2 regions of the Bacillus xiamenensis genome follow, and region 1 is predicted to be linked to the other one. Evidence: a T-box and tRNA genes for the amino acid it is inferred to sense, from the RefSeq annotation. Region 1 holds a T-box; the other holds one or more tRNA genes.
The links. The T-box of region 1 lies ahead of BK049_RS14745 (valine--tRNA ligase). A T-box ahead of a tRNA ligase gene usually reads a tRNA of that ligase, here a tRNA-Val.

Region 1 (4,704 bases):
GGCGCAGCCAGAATATGAAGAGCAAGAAGTGCTACAAGGCGACGAGCGTGAGGAAGATGAAGAAAAGCAGGCTGTGCGGCAACATGATGTACGAACTGAAGAAGAAGAAATAGACATAGAGACGGTGATGGTGGAAGAAGCAGAAGAGGAAGAATATGAGGAGCAAGAAGAAGCAGTGGCACTCGGATATCGCTCCTTCCCGGAAGCTCAGGTGCAGGAGCCGCCATTTTTTGAACCGCCTAAGCTATTAGAAGAAGAGGAACGGGATGATACGTTCTTTGAGGTGGAAGTGAGGAAAGATCCTGAAGCGGAGGGACATGAGGAAGAACCACCGCCAGCTTATCCAGCATTTGAATCACCTGCGTATCAGATGGAACAAGCGCAGGAGGAGCGGGATGACAGTTATCAATTCGAGCGATTATATGAACGGGAAGCGCCAAAGGTGTATGAGTCAGCTCAAAAAGCGGAGGATCATGAAGATGACGTGAGAGAAACGTCTGGCAGTGAGAATTCTCTTTATTTAACGAAGCTGTTCGCTAAGCAGGAGGAGGAAGATTTTTCTCGCATGAAAATATGTATAGTTCAGCAAGAAGATACGGTCGATCGTATTTGTGAACGATATCAGTTGAATGTGCAGCAGCTCCTTCGAACGAACTCGTTATCGATTGATGCGGAGCTTGAGGAAGGGCAGATTCTTTATATACCAGAATATCAAAAAAGCAATGCATAAGAAGCGATGATCGACCGAGAAAATGTGGTGAGTGAACGTGGATGAAATCCAATCTGTTCTATATGAATACGGGCTTGAGGCTGAATATATGGAACCTGTCAGTTCAGCAGTCGTCAAAGTGTATACAAAGCAGGGCGTATTTGCACTAAAGCGAGTCAAATCTCATCGGCATATGCAGTTTACAGAGCAAATGCTTGAATTAGAATCAAAGGGCTATCGCTCCTTTGTGCCGATTTATCGCACGAAGAGCGGTTCCTTTTTCTCAAGTCATCGAGATACCCAGTATGCCTATTACCTCATGCCATGGCTGACGAATGAAAAGAGAGAAGAGCAGGACGATAAGCATGAATATTTATTTCAAGAGATTGCAAGACTTCATAAACGAACTGAAGTGATGATGGACATCACAGAGCAAGAAATAGAAGCTCACTACACACAAATAAAAAGCAAATGGGAAGCAGAGAAAGACATGTATGAACGATTTATAGAGCGGGCAGAACAAACATGGTATATGTCGCCATTTGAACTGGCTGCTGCTATGTATTTTTCAGAAGCGATGTCTGCAAGTGAATTCGCGCTTGAGCGCTTAGAGGATTGGCACGAGGAAATGAAAGATCAAGAGACGACACGTATTGTGTTAAATCATGGGCAATTGTCGGTCCATCACTTTTTGTACAATGATGTAGGCACAGGACATTTCACCAATTTTGAGCGGTCCAAAAAGGCTGCCCCCATTTACGATCTTCTGACCTTTTACTTCCGAACCTTTAAAACCTATCCTACTGCTTGTCCTGAATGTACTTCCTTATTTTATACGTATCAAAAGGGGAATCCGCTTCGGGAGGAAGAGCTTCATTTGTTCCTAAGTTACCTCGCTTACCCGCAGGGCCTGTTTGATACGGTGAAAGCCTATGAAGCAGGCGGTCAGGATGAGATGGAAAGCTGTCAGGAGCTGTTAAGAGCGTATTGGCAAATGAAAAATTCAGAGCCGACTGTCATGAAGATTCACGAAATGGAGCAGGCTAGACGCCTTGAAGAAGAGCAAAATGCCTCGTCATCAGCAGAATGACGAGGTTTTTGTTTGAAAAATGGGAGGACCTTTACATAAGAGTGAGCCTGCATCTTTCAGCTCTTTTAAAACCAATCAAGGTGAAAGGCACAGGCGAGAAATATGAGAATACCTAAGATGAGGACGTCAAATGTTGTGGGAAAAATGATCGTGCGAAACCCTTGAAATATGGCAATCGGGAGAACGACTTGGGAGGCAACTGCCCGAATTTGTCTAAGCCAGGGGGGGAGTGTGTAAGGATTGATCTTCTTCAAAATCAAACGCCCTCCTTCTTTATTTTGTTATTATTATATGGGCAATGAGGCAAAGGGTGCCTGCCCAATTTGTATAAAGAAGAAGAAAAGCGGAAAAGATGATTGACGAAAACAAAAGGCATTTAGTAATATTAATAAAAGATGAGTATGTGCTGATGAACGTGATATATCGTAAGCGTGGACCAGGAAGAGTACAAGCAAGCCCCTAAAGAGAGGGAAACCAAGAGCTGAAAGGTTTCCTAGGATACACTTGTTTGGAAGGTCGCCTGTGAGCTTAATTTCTTGAATGATTGAGTAGAGAAATTCGGGAGAACCCCGTTATCCTTTAGAGTGTATGGGACACGTGTATGTGTTCCATGAAAAAAGGTGGTACCGCGAAAAAGCTTTTTCGTCCTTTTATAAGGATGAAAGGGCTTTTTTTATGTTTCATCAGCCGAAAAAATGTGGAGGTTACACAAATGGGAACAAATAATCAAGAAATGCCTACAAAGTACGATCCAAATGCGATTGAAAAAGACCGCTATACGTACTGGCTTGAAGGAAAGTTTTTCGAAGCAAAAAATGACAAAACGAAAGATCCATATACAGTCGTCATTCCTCCACCAAACGTGACAGGAAAATTGCACCTAGGGCATGCTTGGGATTCAACTCTTCAAGATATCGTGACACGCATGAAGCGGATGCAGGGCTATGACGTTCTATGGCTTCCAGGAATGGATCATGCGGGTATTGCCACTCAAGCAAAGGTAGAGGCAAAGCTTCGCGAAGAAGGCGTGAGCCGCTATGACCTCGGGCGTGAAAAATTTGTAGAAGAAACGTGGAAGTGGAAAGAAGAATATGCAGATTTTATTCGCAGCCAGTGGGCGAAAATGGGTCTTGGCCTAGATTACTCGCGTGAACGCTTTACATTAGATGAAGGTTTGAATAAGGCTGTTCGCCAAGTATTTGTTCAATTGTATGAGAAGGGACTGATCTATCGCGGAGAGTACATCATTAACTGGGACCCAGCAACAAAGACGGCCCTTTCTGATATCGAGGTGATTTACAAGGATGTACAGGGTGCGTTTTATCACTTGAGATATCCTTTAGCAGATGGATCAGGTTCGATTGAAATTGCGACAACACGACCTGAAACGATGCTTGGAGATACGGCAGTCGCTGTACATCCTGAAGATGAACGCTATCAGCATTTGATTGGGAAAACAGTTATTTTACCAATTACAGGCCGCGAGATCCCAATCGTTGGTGATGATTATGTTGATATGGAATTTGGATCAGGAGCTGTGAAAATTACGCCTGCTCATGACCCGAATGACTTCGAGCTTGGAAACCGTCATAACTTAGAACGCATTCTTGTGATGAATGAAGATGGCACGATGAATGAGAATGCGCTGCAATACAAAGGAATGGACCGCTTCGAATGCCGTAAACAGCTTGTGAAGGATTTACAAGAAGCAGGCATTTTGTTCAAAATTGAGGATCATATGCATTCAGTTGGTCACAGTGAACGAAGCGGAGCTGTTGTAGAACCGTACTTATCTACACAATGGTTTGTGAAAATGCAGCCGCTCGCAGATGAAGCCATCAAACTGCAAAAAGGTGATGAGCAAGTTCAATTTGTTCCGGACCGTTTTGAAAAGACGTATTTACACTGGATGGAAAATATCCGTGACTGGTGTATTTCTCGTCAGCTATGGTGGGGGCACCGCATCCCGGCTTGGTACCATAAAGAAACGAAGGAAGTATACGTTGGACTCGAAGCACCAGAAGATATTGAAAACTGGGAGCAAGATAACGATGTGCTTGATACATGGTTTAGTTCAGCGCTATGGCCTTTCTCTACAATGGGCTGGCCAGATGAAGACAGTGAAGATTTCAAGCGCTACTATCCAACAAATCTGCTTGTAACAGGCTATGACATCATTTTCTTCTGGGTATCACGTATGATCTTCCAAGGGCTTGAATTCACAGGAGAAAAACCGTTCAAAGACGTCCTCATTCATGGGCTTATCCGCGATGAGCAGGGGCGTAAAATGAGTAAGTCACTTGGCAACGGAATTGATCCGATGGAGGTCATCGACAAGTACGGTGCGGATTCATTAAGATATTTCTTAGCCACTGGAAGCTCACCAGGTCAGGATCTGCGTTTTAGCTTTGAAAAGGTTGAATCCACTTGGAACTTTGCGAATAAAATTTGGAACGCATCCCGTTTTGCTTTAATGAATATGGATGGTTTAACGTATGACGAGCTTGATTTGACAGGAGAAAAATCAGTTGCGGATCAATGGATTTTAACACGACTAAATGAAACGATTGAAAGTGTCACACAGCTTGCTGACAAATATGAATTCGGAGAAGTGGGCAGACATTTATACAACTTCATTTGGGATGATTTCTGTGATTGGTATATTGAAATGGCGAAGCTTCCGCTTTATGGAGAAGACGAAGCAGCAAAGAAAACGACTCGTTCGATTCTGGCATATGTTCTAGATCAAACGATGAGACTTCTTCATCCATTTATGCCGTTCTTAACAGAAGAAATCTGGCAGCATCTGCCGCATGAAGGTGAGTCCATTACCGTTGCGAAATGGCCTGAAGTAAAGCCCGAGCTTTCGAACGAACAGGCTTCTGCTGACATGAAGCTGCTCGTT
Region 2 (4,704 bases), 1.5 Mb from region 1:
TTTAAAAGCTGAACCGCTTTTGTTCCGCGGATGACCATCATTAATTTATATATCACATACCAAACAACGAGAATATCAACAGCATTACCGAGGTACTGCAAAAAAGGAATATCCCCTAAAGCCATTTCCTCGTCCTCCAGAATTTTCAGTTATTCTTCGTTTGATTCATTTTTTTATAAAAAAAGAGCCTATGTGTAATACATAGCGTGGCTATTATATCACATTTTGTTTCAGCAAGGAAAATAGTTGCCATATATGGCTGCCTCCAAGCTTGGTTCATGTATAGAAAAAGAGCAGTCCCCTTAGAGACTGCTCTCAAGCCGTTTGATTTACTTTTGCTCCTCTGGTCCAATGACCCGCATCACGTCTTGTGCTGTGGATTTCATTTTGTACCAGACCCAATCAAACACTTCATTAATTTCATTGATTTGACCAGTGACTTGTCCGGCAGAAGCAGTCAGCTGTTCCCCATTGACGACTGTTACGTTACCATCAACCTTGCCTTCTACAATCAGCTTGCCATTTTTGACAGTGACATCACCTTTGACGGTTTCCCCTTTAGGTACAATCACTGTATCATTTTCAACTACGAGATTCGGCTGCTTTGACACACTGAAATTATGATCCGTATTCCAGCTTGTAAACAGACTGCCTCCCATCAATATGACAAAGAGGGCAGCGGCTACCATCAGCGGGTGAGCTTTGATCCATCTTTGAACCGACACACGCTTTTTCTCTTTTGGGAGACCTGCCATCACCTTTGCAGTGAAATCTGATGGTGCTTCTATATGAGATGTACTCTGCACGAGCGCGATGGATTTCTCAATTTGTTGAAAATGAGTACGGCATTCCTCACACGATTGCAGATGGCTCTTTAATTCTTTTTCATCTTCGGGCTCAATGTCCCCGTCTAAATACTGATGCATAAGCAGGACGATTCTTTCCTGACAGCTCATCAAAACCACCTCACTCAAAGGTCTCTCAACTGTTTCCGGAGAGCCTCTCTACCCCTGTGTATTCTCGTTTTCACCGTACCAACTGGTATATTCAGAATCTCACTAATTTCTTTTAACGAGAGTTCATCAATATACTTTAATACAATGACCGAACGATATTTATCGGGTAATCTTAGAATTTTTTGCTGAATGGTGCTCGATAATTCAAGCGACACCACCTCATCCTCTGGCAAAATGCCATCAGCAGCAATTTGAGAATACATATTCAGTCCTTCTGTTCCTGCCACCTCTGCATCTAAATAATAATCCGGCTTTTTTTTACGAATACGGTCGATGGTCAGGTTGGTTGCAATGCGGTACAGCCACGTGGAAAATTTACGATTCACATCAAAGCTCTCAATATTCACATAGGCACGAATAAATGCCTCCTGCGCAATATCCTCTGCTTCATGTGCATTCCCAAGCATACGATAGCACAGCTGATAAATTTTGTCCTTATACAGGTCTACGATGTCTGCAAATGCGTTCTGGTCGCCTTTTTTCACTTGCTTAATTCTCTTTTTAATCATTGTTTCCATAGTATATTCAACCTCTGCCTTCACCGGTCTTTATGTATACGAACCTCTTTCCAAAAGGTTTCATTCTCCTCTAAAAAATAGTGTAACAAATTTTTGACAGCGTGTTGCGCTTATCAGCCGGTAAAAACCTTAACATATCCTTAAATTTCTCCAAAACAAAAAAGAACGGGAACAATTCCCGCTCTACAACAGCTTTTCGCCCATTAAAGAACCAATTAACGCAACAGCCACTTCAGCTGTTTTATTTTTCTCATCTAATACCGGATTCACCTCAACAAATTCAGCTGAAGTCAAAATACCCGCTTCCTCTAAAAGCTCCATTGCAAGGTGACTCTCCCGGTAACTGATGCCGCCTGCAACCGGCGTTCCTACACCAGGACATTCCACTGGATCTAACCCATCTAAATCAAGCGACAGGTGAACACCGTCTGTTCTTTCCTTTAAATATGCAATGGCTTCCTCCATCACTCTTGTCATCCCTAAACGATCAATTTCATGCATCGTATACACTTTAATCCCTTTTTCTCTAATCAATGCCCGCTCTCCTTCATCTAAGGAACGAGCACCAATTAAGATCACATTCTCAGGCTTCACTTTAGGCGTATAACCGCCAATATTCGTTAAATCAGCATGCCCAAGGCCGAGACTGACTGCAAGCGGCATGCCATGAATATTTCCAGAAGGAGAGGTTTCCTCTGTATTTAAATCACCGTGCGCATCATACCAAATGACACCCAAATTTTCATAATGCTTCGCTACACCGGCAAGTGTGCCTATCGCAATGCTGTGATCCCCGCCTAAAATCAGTGGAAACGAACCTGACTGCACAATACTGCTGACCTTTTCAGCAAGAAGCTGATTCGCACCAGCATTCTCCGTTAAGTTTTTTAGCTTTTCACTTGTATAGAGACCTTTCTCATCGTCCCTTTGCTCGACTGGTATATCCCCAAGATCCTCCACTTCGAATGAAAGCGATTCCAATTTTTCCTTTACGCCAGCACATCGAATCGCACTCGGTCCCATATCGACGCCCCTTCTCATTTGACCCAAATCCATTGGAACCCCGATCATCGTGACCTTCTTTTTTTCTCCCATGTATGTACATCCCCTTTCCGTTCATGCTTATATTTTACTTTCTTCATGCCTGCTGACTCAACTCAACAACATTTTGAATAGTTATACATTCTTTCTAAAAACATCGTAAAAAAAAAGACACCTTTTTCAAAAAGGTGTCTTACTGGGCTAGCTGGATTCGAACCAACGCATGACGGAGTCAAAGTCCGTTGCCTTACCGCTTGGCTATAGCCCAAAAATGGTGGAGGGGGGCGGATTCGAACCGCCGAACCCGGAGGGAGCGGATTTACAGTCCGCCGCGTTTAGCCACTTCGCTACCCCTCCACATATGGAATTGATAAAGAAAAAACAGTGCCGGCAAGAGGACTTGAACCCCCAACCTACTGATTACAAGTCAGTTGCTCTACCAGTTGAGCTACACCGGCATATGGTGGAGGATGACGGGCTCGAACCGCCGACCCTCTGCTTGTAAGGCAGATGCTCTCCCAGCTGAGCTAATCCTCCACATCATGGTGACCCGTACGGGATTCGAACCCGTGTTACCGCCGTGAAAGGGCGGTGTCTTAACCGCTTGACCAACGGGCCATTTTGTCAAGTTTACTGTTTCCGCGAAGCTGACAAAAGTTATTATATACAGGTTGCCCACCGTTTGTAAAGGGGATTTTTATTTTTTTTATTTTCTAATTATTCACCCCCTATCAGCACAATGTTTCGACTGAAATATAATTTCAGTATTTAAATATAATATTGAAATTTCATATCATACTCAATATACTGAAAATGAAGAAATAAGGAGGTATGTCACATGCAGCCATCTCAACTGCGTTCTTTGACAACAGAATCAAGAAACCCTAACACCATGGGAATTTCACAAGCAAATCCGCTAGAAATGCTCCAAATGATCAATGCGGAAGATATGAAGGTCGCTCAAGCCGTCAACCGTGTCCTTCCAGACGTAAAGACAGCAAGTGACTTTGCCTTTGAATCCATCTCGAATGGGGGCAGACTCATTTATCTAGGCGCTGGAACAAGTGGCAGAATTGGGGTAATGGATGCGGTCGAATGTCCACCTACCTATAGCATTTCACCTGATGTCATCGTAGGCATCATGGCCGGTGGCGACTCTGCCTTTTCACATGCAGCAGAAGATGTGGAAGACAGTGAAGAAGCTGGTCAAAAAGATTTAGAACACATTCACCTGACATCAAAAGATACTGTTGTCGGCATCGCTGCTAGCGGCAGAACACCTTATATCATTGGCGCTTTAAACTATGCAAGATCCATTGGAGCAAAAACAATCGCCCTCAGCTGCAATGAACAAGCTGAGATTAGTGAGCTGGCAGACTGTGCCATTGAAGTCATCGTCGGACCAGAAGTCATCACTGGATCAACAAGAATGAAAGCCGCATCCGCTCATAAAATGATTTTAAATATGCTTTCCACCTCGGTCATGATCAGACAAGGCAAAGTATATGAAAACCTAATGGTTGATGTAAAAGTAAGCAATCACAAACTAAAAGAACGCGCCATCACCATCATCCAACATGTGACAAACGCTTCCTATGAACAAGCCGTAAAAACTCTTGAAGCAGCCGATTTAGAAGTCAAAACCGCCATTGTCATGCTTCAAACAAATACAGATAAAAAGACAGCAAAAGACTTACTCAACAAAGCAGATGGCCATATCGACAAAGCCATCTTACGTCATCAATCCTAAAGGAGGCAAAGCTCATGTCAGCAGGCGGACTCACCCTACTACACACAATGAAATCAAAACTTCCCCAATCTGAAAAAATCATTGCAGACTATATCCTTGCCCACCCTGACAAAGTCATTAAAGGCACAGTGCATGAAATCAGTCAGGCTGCCGGTGCAAGCAGCTCTGCCGTCATCCGCCTTTGTAAATCACTCGGGCTGGATGGCTACCAAGATTTAAAAATGCGAATCGCTGGTGACTTAATGCACGCCGATAAACAAGGCTACCGGGATATCGAACAAGATGAACCACTTCCATCCATTATTCAAAAGACAGCAGGAAACTCGATTCAATCGATCAAAGACACAGCCTCTATCTTAAATGTAGAAGCTTTAGAAAA

Region 2: it encodes a tRNA-Val, which carries the amino acid that the T-box ahead of BK049_RS14745 (valine--tRNA ligase) is inferred to sense. The anticodon was not compared.

What each region holds. Positions count from the first base shown of each region.
Region 1 is NZ_CP017786.1:2,901,410-2,906,113, forward strand. It holds gene BK049_RS14730 (LysM peptidoglycan-binding domain-containing protein) at 1-730, shown strand, start outside; gene ysxE (spore coat protein YsxE) at 768-1,799, shown strand; gene BK049_RS19885 (hypothetical protein) at 1,865-2,053, opposite strand; T-box leader at 2,223-2,452, shown strand; gene BK049_RS14745 (valine--tRNA ligase) at 2,512-4,704, shown strand, end outside.
Region 2 is NZ_CP017786.1:1,438,230-1,442,933, forward strand. It holds gene cdaA (diadenylate cyclase CdaA) at 1-125, opposite strand, end outside; gene rsiW (anti-sigma-W factor RsiW) at 330-956, opposite strand; gene sigW (RNA polymerase sigma factor SigW) at 971-1,534, opposite strand; gene rocF (arginase) at 1,718-2,629, opposite strand; tRNA gene BK049_RS07155 (tRNA-Gln) at 2,772-2,843, opposite strand; tRNA gene BK049_RS07160 (tRNA-Tyr) at 2,848-2,932, opposite strand; tRNA gene BK049_RS07165 (tRNA-Thr) at 2,961-3,033, opposite strand; tRNA gene BK049_RS07170 (tRNA-Val) at 3,037-3,112, opposite strand; tRNA gene BK049_RS07175 (tRNA-Glu) at 3,119-3,193, opposite strand; gene murQ (N-acetylmuramic acid 6-phosphate etherase) at 3,414-4,325, shown strand; gene BK049_RS07185 (MurR/RpiR family transcriptional regulator) at 4,340-4,704, shown strand, end outside.